DNA from 2 places in the Priestia filamentosa genome. Region 2 is predicted to be linked to the other one. Evidence: predicted binding sites of a transcription regulator. Region 2 holds the regulator's gene; the other holds the start of a gene.
The links. The regulator NrdR, encoded in region 2, represses ribonucleotide reductase genes. The targets are predictions, from matches to a motif close to AACACNATATATNGTGTT.
Positions count from the first base shown of each region.

Region 1 (6,654 bases), 280 kb from region 2:
CCAATACGATCAATTGAATTCCAGCTTAAATGATGCTCAATTCCTTCAACATCCTCATAAATATTCTCTTCATCAACACCAATGATTCGAAGTAATTGCTCAAGCAATTCATGGCGATATACGAGACGCTTCCCAATTTTTTGGCCTTTTGCTGTTAAAATTAAGCCGCGATATTTCTCATAAATTAAATATTCGTCTTTATCAAGCTTTTGAACCATTTTTGTTACTGAGGAGGGATGAACAGCCAAGGCTTCTGCAATATCCGATACTCGGGCATACCCTTTGTCTTCAATTAGCATATAAATTTGTTCAATATAATCTTCCATACTTGGCGTTGGCATAACTTCTCCTCCATTATTTCCATTTGTTTTATGTAAAACTGCATTTAAATTTTACTATACAATAACCTTAAAAACAAGCAACGACAATAGCAAATCAACCGAGGGAGCCCCGGTTGATTTACGTTGTTTTCTTTATAGACCACATTTTAACTGAGCGTTACAATTTGTGCATGTATTACAACCGCCAAGTTCCTCAACGATTCCCTCACGACAAACTGGGCACGTATCCCCAACTTCAGAGCCATACGTTACTTCCTCAGCTTCCTTGGTTTTTTGTACAGAAACTTTTGTCTCAGTTTCTTCTTCAAACGAGTTATCTTCTGCTTTTAAAGAAAGAACTTGAGCGTCGCGACTTCCGTCTACATATACTGTACCGCCCTTTGCTCCACCTTTATATAAACGTTCGTATACTTTTTGGACTTGTTCAACTGTATAACCGCGTGGTGCATTAACCGTTTTACTAATTGAACTGTCAACCCAACGCTGAATGACACACTGTACGTCAGCATGTGCTTCAGGTGAAAGACTCATTGCAGATACAAACCAGTGTGGCAATTTATTTTCGTCAGCTTCAGGATGTGCATCAAGATACTCCTGAACGATATCTGCTTTTACTTCAATAAACTTACCAAGACGTCCACTTCTAAAGTAAGAGAAAGAGAAATATGGCTCAAGACCTGTTGATACACCGACCATTGTTCCTGTGCTTCCTGTTGGAGCAACAGTTAGAAGATGCGAGTTGCGGATTCCATGCTCTTTTACGCTATCTAAAATATCAGCAGGCATCTTGCTCATATAACCTGTTCTTGTAAAGTTTTCTCTGAGCTCTTGCGTTTCTTCCTCATTTTCCCCCACAAGGAATGGAAAGCTTCCTTTTTCTTTGGCAAGCTCTACAGAAGCACGGTAAGCTGTTGTTGCAATTGTTTCAAAAACACGGTCAACAAGCTCATTTCCTTCTTTTGAACCGTACTCTGTTTCACAATAAATAAGTAAATCATGAAGTCCCATTACGCCAAGACCAACACGTCGTTCCCCAAGAGCTTGCTTACGATTTGGCTCTAGGAAGTAAGGAGTAGCGTCGATTACATTATCTTGCATGCGCACGCCTACTTCTACAGTTCTTTTTAACTTCTCAAAATCTACTGTTTTATTCTTTTTATCTGCCATTTGCGCTAAGTTCACAGCAGCTAAGTTACAAACACTATATGGTGCAAGAGGCTGCTCACCGCAAGGGTTTGTAGCTACAACTTGTTGACCATATGCACTTGCATTTGTCATATCATTAGCATTATCAATGAAGAAAACACCAGGTTCTGCTGAATATGTTGCACAAATGTTAATCAAATTCCAAAGCTCTTTTGCTTTGATTTTACGATATGTGCGCACACTGTATCCTTGTTCTTTCCATTTACGTACATCCCCAACTTCATGCCAGTTTTCATTGTAGGCATTCATCTCTTCTTCTGAATAAGCCTCAACATCTGGGAAGCGAAGTTCATACTCTGTATCGTTTTCAACAGCTTCCATGAATTCTTTTGTTAAACAAACAGAAATGTTCGCTCCTGTTAGAAACTCAGCATTATGAACGCTGTATGTTCCACCTGCAGCTAACTTCTCTTTTGCATCTTCAATCACTTTTGCAGGAAATCCACCTTGTCCAGGAATGTTTTCATAATTTAAGATGCCTTGATACATGTCACGCTCATTCGCTGTAAATGGTGTAAACTTCAGCTTGTCCTCCGCCGCTTTCCTAATTCCTTCATCTTTTGTTGTTTGAATTAAGAAGCGTAAAATACGTGGATTTTGCATTTTAGAAATAATGAATTCCACAATATCTGGGTGCCAATCAGCAAGCATAATCATTTGCGCTCCACGACGAGATCCACCTTGTTCAACAAGATGTGTTAGCTTTGCAATATCATCTAACCATGATACAGATCCGCTTGATTTTCCGTTGACGCCTCTAGCAAGTGTGTTGCGTGGACGAAGAGTAGAACCATTTGTTCCAACTCCTCCACCTCTGCTCATAATTTCCATCACTTGCTTACGATGTTCTGAAATTCCTTCACGTGAATCTTTTACATATGGCATAACATAGCAATTGAAGTATGTAACATCTGTGTTAGCCCCTGCTCCATACAATACGCGTCCTGCCGGTACAAAATTTGTGCTTTTCAACTCTTCATAAAAAGCTTGAAACCATTTTTGGCGCTTCTCTTCTGTTTTCTCTGATGAAGAAAGACCAACTGCATTTCGTTTAGCGATTTGCTCGTAAAAAATTTCAAGCGGCTTTTCCATTACGTCTAGTGAACGTTCAACAATTCCAGTTTGAACTTCAAGCTCGTCCGTTAAAGAACCGCGAAATTCTTCTTCAATCCATACTTTTGCTGTTTTTTTCTCCCAGTTAATAGAACGAATAAATCCTAGACCGCGCGCAGGGAATTTAGGATCGTCTTTGACTGTTAATACAACGAAGTCTCCCTCTGTTAACGTCACCTTTTTCGTATCTTTGAACGAATATCTGTCAAGCATTACAAGTCTTGACACGCCTTTATGAGTCATATTCATATCTGCTGTAATTTCATGAACTTGAGGAAATAAACCAATATCCTTATTTAATTTCTCAATGTTCACTTTTGGTTCCTCGTTTAGAACAACAGTCATACACACATCTCCCTCTTACTTGTACTATATTATTAAAGCTAACATAAAAGGACCGACTAATCAATATATAGTATTCATCAATAAACGACATACTATATATTGATTTTTTGTCAAGTCCTTTTCGGAATTTGCTTATTTTTTTAAAACACAACTTTTTTATTGTACACTTTTTTGAAGCAAAATGGGAGAGAGATTATCTACGGTAATTCCATTCATCTTTAGCATATTTATCCAAAGCTAATTTTTTAACGTAGGCTTCTTCTTCTTCTGAAAGGATGTATTCTTCTAATTTAATGTTCAATCCTTTTTCAAAACCTCTTTTAAAAGCCTCATTTGCCTCCTCAATTGAAACAATCCGTCCAGCTACATCATTTACTGCAACTGCTTTATTACGAAAAGATTTTCTCATTCTCTCTTTCACACGTTCACTTGGATAATGGAACATGCTAAAAAGCGCTTCCTCATCAATTGAAAGCAAGATAGAACCATGTTGAAGAATGACCCCTTTTTGACGAGTTTGCGCACTTCCAGCTACTTTACGTCCTTCCACAACAAGTTCGTACCATGAAGGAGCATCAAAACAAACTGAAGATCTTGGATTTTTTAATCCTTCTTTTTCTTCTTCTGTTCGTGGAATTGCAAAGTAAGCGTCTAAACCAAGCGCGCGAAATCCTTCTAAGAGACCTTCTGAAATTACTCTGTATGCTTCTGTAACCGTATGTGGCATGCTTTTGTGTTGCTCAGATACAATAACGCTATACGTGAGCTCATCATCGTGTAGAACGCCTCTACCACCTGTTGGCCGTCTTACAAATCCAAGTCCGCGTTTTCTTACTTCTTCAAAATTCACTTCTTTTTCTGCTTTTTGAAAATAACCGATTGATAAAGTTGCTGGGTCCCATCCATAAAAACGAATAGTTGGTGGAATTTTGCCTTCACTATGCCAATCAAGTAAAGCTTCATCAAGAGCCATATTATAATACGGTGAATGTTTACTCCAATTAATAAAACGCCAAACTTCTGTCATCTTTCTCATCCCTAACTTTTTTTCTTTTTTCGACACTTATTTTTTGAACATTCTTATACAGTTTATCAAAACCAATTTGTCGTGCAAAGAATTTAGGTGGTTGCTTTACTTCTTTTAAAGAGAACTTATATAATAGAGATATCTCGTATTTTAGTAGTCACATGAAAGAGAGGATTATGTTTGATGGAAGGCATTTACGTCATTTTAATTTTATTAGGAGCTTTTATCGTATACTCGATCATTATGCTCCTCATGCAACGCCGCATTATGAAATCGCTAACGGAAGCAGAATTTCGCGCTGGGTACCGTAAAGCACAGCTTATTGATATTCGCGAACAAAAAGACTTTGAAGGTGGGCACATTCTAGGAGCTCGTAATATCCCGCTTTCACAGCTAAAAATGCGTATTAAAGAGCTTCGTCCAGATCAGCCTGTCTATCTTTACGATCAAGCTGGCATTCGTACAGGAAAAGCAGCACAAATGATTCGTCGTCATCGTGGAATTAAAGACATCTATCAGTTAAAAGGCGGCTTTAAACTTTGGACAGGCAAAGTAAAAACAAAGAAATGATAATGGTTTACACATAAGAAAAGGATGGAGAATACTCTCCATCCTTTTTGATTATTAAATTTTCACTTCTTCTTTTTTATAACATAAAACAGGCTTACGAGCTGCAAGTGTTTCATCAAGACGTCCAATAACCGTTGTGTGCGGGGCTTCTTGCACAATTTCAGGATTATCTTCTACTTCTTTTGCAATCGTAATCATTGCTTCAATGAAATTATCCAATGTTTCTTTTGATTCTGTTTCCGTTGGCTCAATCATCATACCTTCTTCTACATTTAACGGGAAATAAATTGTCGGAGGATGATAACCGAAATCAAGAAGTCGTTTCGCCATATCAAGCGTTCTTACTCCTAAATGCTTCTGTCGCTTTCCAGATAGTACAAATTCATGCTTGCAATGTCGATTAAATGGTAAATCAAAATAAGGAGCAAGCTTGCGCATCAAGTAATTTGCGTTGAGAACTGCATACTCTGATACAGCCTTGAGTCCGTCTCCACCCATTGTGCGAATATATGTATAAGCTCGCACATTGATCGAGAAATTCCCATAATACGGCTTAACACGACCAATAGACTTTGGAATGTTATAGTCAAACGTATAACCATTTTCTTTTTTGATTAACACTGGCTTTGGTAAGAAAGGAATAAGCTCTTTTTTCACTCCAACAGGACCAGAACCAGGACCACCTCCACCATGAGGACCTGTAAATGTTTTATGCAGATTCAAATGAACAACATCAAATCCCATATCCCCTGGACGTGCTTTACTTAATACAGCATTCAAATTTGCTCCATCATAATAAAGTTTCCCGCCTGCATCGTGAACAATTTGAGCCATTTCAATAATATTTTCTTCAAATAAGCCAAGCGTGTTCGGGTTTGTAAGCATAAGAGCTGCTGTATCCTCTCCAACAACCTGCTGGAGATGATTTAAATCCACAAGCCCGTTTTCATCTGATTTCACAGTAACGGTTTCAAAACCAGCTACAGTAGCTGAAGCAGGATTTGTTCCATGTGCAGAGTCTGGAACAATCACTTTTGTTCGGTTAAAGTCTCCTTTTTCTTCATGGAAGGCACGAATAAGCATAAGTCCCGTCCATTCTCCGTGAGCTCCTGCGGCAGGCTGCAACGTGACCTCATCCATTCCGGTAATTTCCTTCAAACTCTCCTGAAGGTCAAATAAAAGAGCGAGAGCTCCTTGAACACTTCCTTCGTCTTGCAATGGATGAATATGTGAAAATCCTGGATAACGTGCTACATCCTCATTTACTTTTGGATTGTATTTCATTGTACAAGAACCAAGTGGATAAAAACCTGAGTCCACTCCGTGGTTTCTTTTTGAAAGAGCTGTATAATGTCTTACAATGTCTAGTTCTGATACTTCTGGTAATAATGGTTCTTCCTTTCTTTTATAGTCTCCTCCTAAAATAGAAGAAACGTCTACTTCTTCTACATCAAGTTCTGGCAACGAATAACCTTTTCTGCCGTGCTTACTCAACTCAAAGATTAGCGGCTGATCAGTTTTCATGATGAAATTCCCTCACTTCTTCTACAAATTTATCAATCTCGTCTTTTGAACGAATTTCCGTTACAGCAATAAGCATACACCCTTGTAAGCTAATATCATCGCGTCCTAAATCATAACCACCAATAATTCCTTTTTTCAAAAGTGAAGCGTTTAGTTTCTGAATACTACAGTTGAAAGAAACAACAAATTCATTGAAAAAAGCGTTAGAAAACCAAACATCAAACCCTGCTTCTTCAAAAGCTTTTTTCGCATAGTGCGCTTTGCTCATATTCTGCTTTGCCATCTCTTTCACACCACTTTTGCCGAGTGATGTCATAGCTACTGAAGCTGCTAGAGCGTTTAATGCTTGATTCGAACAAATATTTGACGTTGCCTTGTCACGACGTATATGCTGTTCTCTTGCCTGAAGTGTCAGCACAAATCCTCGCTTTCCATCATTGTCTTTTGTTTGACCAACAAGTCTTCCAGGAATTTTACGCATTAATTTTTTAGATGTCGCAAAATAACCGCAGTGAGGCCCTCCAAATT
Region 1 covers NZ_FXAJ01000001.1:430,762-437,415, reverse strand. Annotated here, with positions in the region: gene mntR (transcriptional regulator MntR) at 1-341, opposite strand, end outside; gene B9N79_RS02325 (vitamin B12-dependent ribonucleotide reductase) at 474-3,005, opposite strand; gene B9N79_RS02320 (lipoate--protein ligase family protein) at 3,199-4,032, opposite strand; gene B9N79_RS02315 (rhodanese-like domain-containing protein) at 4,216-4,602, shown strand; gene gcvPB (aminomethyl-transferring glycine dehydrogenase subunit GcvPB) at 4,657-6,129, opposite strand; gene gcvPA (aminomethyl-transferring glycine dehydrogenase subunit GcvPA) at 6,116-6,654, opposite strand, start outside.
Region 1: a site for NrdR is predicted at 3,094-3,111, ahead of B9N79_RS02325 (vitamin B12-dependent ribonucleotide reductase). Genes of this name have one in related genera too.

Region 2 (6,654 bases):
TGTTAATTTTCTTACTTCCTCCATTTCGGTCACTCCTTTTAAATGTAAAAAATAAAAAACTCGTCCCTAAAAAAAGGGACGAGTTATGTATATAATCATCGTGGTTCCACCCTTGTTTCTGCTCATGCAAAATAACCGCACTAGAACAGCTCCAAGTGTTGATAACGGGGGCTCCCGTCAGCAATTAATAAAGCGCATGCTCGTTCACTACTGAAGTTTAGAGGTGGTAAACATATGAATCGTGTTAGGAAGCTCACAGCTTTATCTTCCCTCTCTGCAAACCGTATTGCATACGTTCGTGTCCTCATCATTACTTTTGTTATTTAAAAAATGTACGTTCCTATTATAAGAATAATCTTGTCGTAAATCAACCTTTACTTTGGGAAGGAGGCGGAAACTTTTGAAGTGGAAGAAGACAAACACGTTCTTCAAAAATTGTCTGGATAGTGGAAATCAAAACATGATCCCATTTATCTGTATAAAGGTGAATTTTACGCGGAGCCCATTTTAAAAGTGGGGCAATAATTCTTTCATTCACGCGTAAAGACGGATATTCTGTTAGAAACTCTTTTCTTGCTTTTTCAACGCTCTCTTTAGTTATCTCCAAAAATGGCTCTTCATAAAACCGAAATTCACCATTATATACAATGGAAATATGCTGAAACCACGTTTTCTTTTTTTGAATAATATCACGCAATTCATGAATAAAAACTTGATAGTCTTCTTCTTTCTCATGCTCTTCAACCCCAAGCTGAATATAGTGATAAATTCGTTGATAGTACTCTTTTAACCGGAATGTTCTAAAGGCATCAAAAGAGAAAGCAAAATCTTCTTGAAGAAAATCTTGAACAGCTTCGTTTACAAGTTGCCACCTTGAATTTTTGTAAAGGGAACGTTCTTTTTCATCACACTTTATAACAGAATAGATTGTTGCAAAAAGCCGCTGCTGCTCTTCCCATGTACTATATAAAGAGAGGTCTTCTAAAAGATATGAAACAAATTTCTCTTCTTTCTCTCGAATAACATACGTTGTAAAAGCAGGTACAATAATATTTTTCATTGTCGTTTCTCTATGTTCATTTATATGAATGAAAATTTCGGTATTAATTCGATTAATTGTACAAAGCCTGTTTACACGCGTTCTTCTTCGAAAATGCTTTAATAAGTTATGCATTATAATTGCTTCATCTTCTCGTTCGAACGTTACACTAATCAAACAATTCCCCCCTTACCTAACATCGTCCCTTACATATATATGGAAGGAAAGCAAAAAAAATGAGCAAGTCCATTACTTTTCGTAATAGACTTGCTCATTTTTGTTCTCTTCGGTTTTCTCCAACCAAATTCACAGGAGTTGCAAGGGCCTTAACCCGCTCTACAATTCGAGCTGCTTTCAGCGCCTCTTCTTCACCACGCTGTGAGTACGTGAAATGATGTGTAAGCTCTTTGATTCCTAAATTTGATGTAAAGAATGTCGGTAAACTTTGATGCATTCGGTACTGAAGAATTGTTCCAATAATATCATCTCGTACCCAGCTGCTCATCGCCTCTGCCCCAATGTCATCTAACATAAGTATAGGAGCTGTTTTCACAAGCTCAATTTTTTCTCCTAAGCTTGAATCTTTTAAAGAGTTTTTAAGCTCGCGTAGAAATTCAGGCAGATAAACAAGAATAGACTGAATGTTTCGCTTTGCTAACTCGTTTGCAATGGCACCTAAAAAATACGTTTTTCCAACGCCAAACGACCCATATATATATAAACCTTTAGCAGGCTTTCCGTTTTCATAGTTTTGTAAAAACTCATGAACAAGCGTTAGTGCTTTAGCTCGCCCTCGTCCCATGTCAATATTACCCATCTTAGCATCCAAAATTTCACGAGGAAGATGAAGGCTTTTAATAAGGGTTTTGTATTCTTTTTCTTGATCATGGGCAATTTTATTTGGACAGCGATCATATTGTAAATCAATTGTTTTGCCTTGCAAAGTAAGCTTTGGCTCATATCCTTTCACTAAATTAATACATTGATCTAATGATGGACAGTTTTTGCACTGTTTACTTTGAGTTGTATACTCATACATCTTCATTAAGCTACGATCAATCATCTTATCGTCAATTTCTGCTCGATGTTCTTGCAAAAATTCCTGCACTTCTTTTTGATTTGTCACCATCATGCGCATTTTGGAAAGCCGTGTTTTAAAATCTGGCTTTTGCATTACTTTTTTTAAAGAACGATCAATTGGCTGCACTTTCCTCACCTACCTTCACTAGTTACAAGACACTAGCTATCGTATCGCTTTTTCGACAAAAAGACTACTCTTCTGACTCGCGATAGTGCTTTAATATCTCTTCCATTTTACGCTCTTCTTCTTTTATTTTCTCTTCATCATCTAGCTTTTCAACAGAATTTTCTTCTTTTTCTTTCAACCAATCAGGAACCATTTCTTTTCTTATAGGTTTTCTTGTTTTCTTATTTGTTGACTGCTTTTTCGTCTCTTCCCACTGCTGATATTCTTTATGCTCGTTCTTAGCAAGATCCATTGCTTCTTTTACTGTTTTAACTCCTTTTCGCGCCCAATGACTTGCAATCTTTTCTACGTATGACTTTGATAACTTCATATCTGTTTTAATCATCACGTAATAAATCAAAACATTCACAACCCCAGGTGTTAGCTTCTGCTTAAACATCACGTCTTCAATAATTTGCAAATCTGCTTTTGAAGCTTGAGCACCTTGTGACCATCCTTCTAGAAGCTCTCTTGGCGAAATATTATTTAAAAGAGGAATGAGCTCATCTTCAGGATTTTGCCCTATTAGCTCTTTCTCTTCCTCTTTTAATTTATCAGGCTGTATTTTTTCGACAAGCGTTGGCAAACTTTCCCCTGATTTAAATAAATACGTGTTTTGTGCCGACTTTCGAAGATTCTCAATGTTGATCTCATCATTTTCATCAATTGCATCAATAACAACATTTTTCATTTCTATCGGATCTATTTTATAAAGGAAGGAGATTTTTTGAATTGCTTCTCTCACTTCTATTGTTAACGCTTTTTTAGGTACCATTGTATCACTAAGACCTGCTAGAAAAAGCTTAAAATCAAACGTGTGATCATCAAGTGATATACCGTTACTTTTTGCTTCTCCTACATATTTAAGGTTTTCTTTATTCGTTAATGTGCTTTTTACTTCTTTTTGCACACTGCTTATTTCGCTCATATGTAGAGTTTGGAATGTGTCATTGAAAGAACGAGTAACGTCCTTGAACTGATCTTTTGACAGAGAGGGATATAAGAAATGTTGTTTAACATTCTGAAAAACGTTTTTACCTAGTCGATTGTATAAATAAACGTTTAGAACACCATCATTAAAAAATTCGTGAGGAGTTAGCGGTGGGATTAATTCATAAACAAAAAGCCTATGCTCTTGCTCCTCCTTCACGAATGTTTTTAATAGACCAATTCCTTCTAACTTTTGACGCTCTCTATAGATTTCTGGAAGACCACACTGCATCATAGCCATTAAATAATGATGGGTGACTTCTTTTCCCCAGTGCTCTTTTTCTTTCAGTTGGCTCCATAATGTCATATACAAACTGTAGCCGATTGGACCGATAAGAGGCTGATAAAGCTTTGTAATAATTTGACGATCATAGTCATGGAGAATATCATTTGTATGAACAACATAACGATCAATAGCAATCAATTCTTTCCAATGTTGAGAAGTCATATTATTCGTACCTTTCTTCTCCGGTTATTTCTGCTGTTCTTTTTTAATTAATTCTTTTAATTCATCAATAAATACGTTAATATCTTTAAATTGACGGTAAACAGAGGCAAAGCGAACATAAGCTACTTCATCAATCTTTGCTAAACGTTCCATCACCATTTCACCAATAAAATCAGATGAAATTTCAGATCCTCCTTGATTGCGAAGCTCTGTTTCAATTTCTCGTACTGTTTCCTCAAGTTTTTTTAATGGTACCGCTCTTTTTTCACAAGCTCTAATAAGACCGCGTAAGATTTTTTCTCGACTAAACTCTTCACGCACACCATCTTTTTTAACAATAATAAGCGGAATTTCTTCTACTTTTTCAAATGTTGTGAAACGATAATGACAGTATTCACATTCACGACGCCTACGAATAGCACGTCCTTCATCACTTGGTCGTGAATCTAAGACTCTTGTGCTATTTGAATGGCAAGAAGGACATTTCATATTCTCAGCTCCAACTTCTCACTTTTGTATTTTTATCTTATAGAACTTCTTTTATAAATACAAGGTTTATTACAAACAGTTCTACTTTCTGCTACTTAGTTTGCCACTTATAAAAGGATATAACAAAAAAGAGGTGTACATAGACACCTCTTTCTACAGCTGTATTATTATTATAACGCATTTGCTTGATTTTGTTTAATTTGAACAGGACCCATTCCACGTGGAACTTCAATATTTTCACGAGTTGTTGCTCCTAGCTCTTCAGCAATGTAATCTGCTGCAATGTTAGGATCCATCTCTCCACACGTATAAACATCAATACTTGCATAGCCGTGCTCTGGGAAACTGTGAATTGTTAAATGAGACTCCGAAATAATAACAACTCCACTTACACCTTGTGGAGCAAATTTATGAAAAGCTACTTCTCGAACTTCAGCACCTGATTTTAGTGCTGCATCAACGAACGTTTTTTCAATAAAATCCATATCATTTAACTTGTTAAAATCGCATCCCCATAGCTCTGAGATTACGTGACGACCAATTGTTTCCATACTTATGTTTCCCCCTTCAACATTTTTAAATACAAATTCCTTATAAGTCTCTGATCACTAGCGCACGTTAACTACCACGGGGGAAAGTTAGTCCAAGGAGGTCCTAACCCTTTAAGTAGCTAGCCTGCAAAAGGCTTATAAGAATTTCACAAAACATAGTATACTTTGTTTATAATTATTTTGCAACACATCTTTTTTAAATAAAAAAGAGAAGTGCCACTTCGTTAGGATTTGTGAAGCTATATTTATTTATGATTTCATTTTTAAAATGAGAAATATTTCTATAAAGCTTTATTGCCAATTAAAATTATGTAAAAAAGCCCACCATTAAGGCAGGCTTTTTTCTAACTCATCCCAAGTTCAGCTTGTTGAAAAAGCTCTTTTCCCACTAACTTAACAAGGTCGACAACTCTTTTGGAGTATCCCCATTCGTTATCATACCATGCTAATACTTTAATTTTTCGATCAGCCATCACGAGAGTTGATAGTCCATCAACAATAGCTGAGAATGGATTTGTATTATAGTCAATTGAAACAAGCGGTTCTTCTGAAAAGTCTAATATGCCTCGTAAGTTTGTTGCAGCAGCTTGCTGGAATGCTTTATTAACTTCTTCAGTCGTTACGTTCTTTTGCACATCCACAACAAGATCGACAAGTGAAACATTTGGCGTTGGCACACGAAGAGCCATTCCATGCATTTTACCTTTCATATGAGGAAGTACAAGCGAAAGAGCTTTTGCTGCCCCAGTTGATGTAGGAATTATTGATTGACCGCATGCACGCGCACGTCGTAAATCTTTATGTGGGTTATCAATATTTTTTTGATCATTTGTATAAGCATGAACAGTTGTCATCAAGCCGTTTTCAATTCCAAAATTCTCATCGAGAACTTTTACGACAGGTGCCAAACAGTTTGTTGTACATGAAGCATTCGAAATAATATGATGTTTCTCCAAATTTAATTTTTCCTCGTTCACACCCATTACAACTGTTATATCTTCTTGTTTCCCTGGAGCTGTTAACACTACTTTTTTCGCCCCTGCATCAATATGAAGCTGTGCTTTATCTCGGGAATTGAACTTTCCAGTTGCTTCAATAACAATATCTACTCCTAAATCTCCCCATGGAAGCAAAAGAGGATCTCTTGAGTTCAAAAGCAGCACTTTCTTTCCGTCTACAAGAAGCTCTTTCTCTAAAGGAATGACTTCACCATCGAATTTACCATGAATTGTGTCATACTTTATAAGATGTGCAAGTGTTTCAGCTGGATAACTTGCATTAATTGCTACAACATCAACACCGCTTTCTTTTATTAGGCTTCTGAATACCATTCTACCAATTCTTCCGAATCCATTAATTGCTACTTTTGCCTTCATAGCCATTCCCCTCTCAAATTATGTTATACTTTTTATCTTTTATTGTTACTTAAGTATAACACATTAAAAAGAAAACGCTATAGTTAAAAAACACATTTCAAAAAAAATAGCTAAAAGAGATGACCTCTTTTAACTATTTTAAGTTCCAACTTTCAATAATATGTGTAACTTTCTTCCTTGTTTCTTCTTTTGAGCCATTATTATTAATAATTCCATCCGATTTTGCCACTTTATCCTTGAGAGGATCCTGAGCTTTTATACGTGCTAGTGCTTCACGTTCACTAAAGCCATTTCGCTCTATTAAACGTTTAAGCTGTACCTCTTCATCAACATATACAAGCAGTACTTTATCAACAAGATGGGTTAGATTACTTTCAAATAAAAGCGGTATATCTAATATAACGTTTCTTTCATGTTGCAAATAATGATCTCTTTTAGAAAGCATTTCTTTTCTCACTGCTGGATGAACAATAACGTTTAATTGCTGTCTTTTTTGCTCATCATTAAACACAATC
Region 2 covers NZ_FXAJ01000001.1:151,888-158,541, reverse strand. Annotated here, with positions in the region: gene thrS (threonine--tRNA ligase) at 1-24, opposite strand, end outside; gene ytxC (sporulation protein YtxC) at 368-1,216, opposite strand; gene dnaI (primosomal protein DnaI) at 1,311-2,246, opposite strand; gene B9N79_RS00870 (replication initiation and membrane attachment family protein) at 2,311-3,723, opposite strand; gene nrdR (transcriptional regulator NrdR) at 3,748-4,212, opposite strand; gene speD (adenosylmethionine decarboxylase) at 4,383-4,763, opposite strand; gene B9N79_RS00855 (glyceraldehyde-3-phosphate dehydrogenase) at 5,108-6,139, opposite strand; gene coaE (dephospho-CoA kinase) at 6,273-6,654, opposite strand, start outside.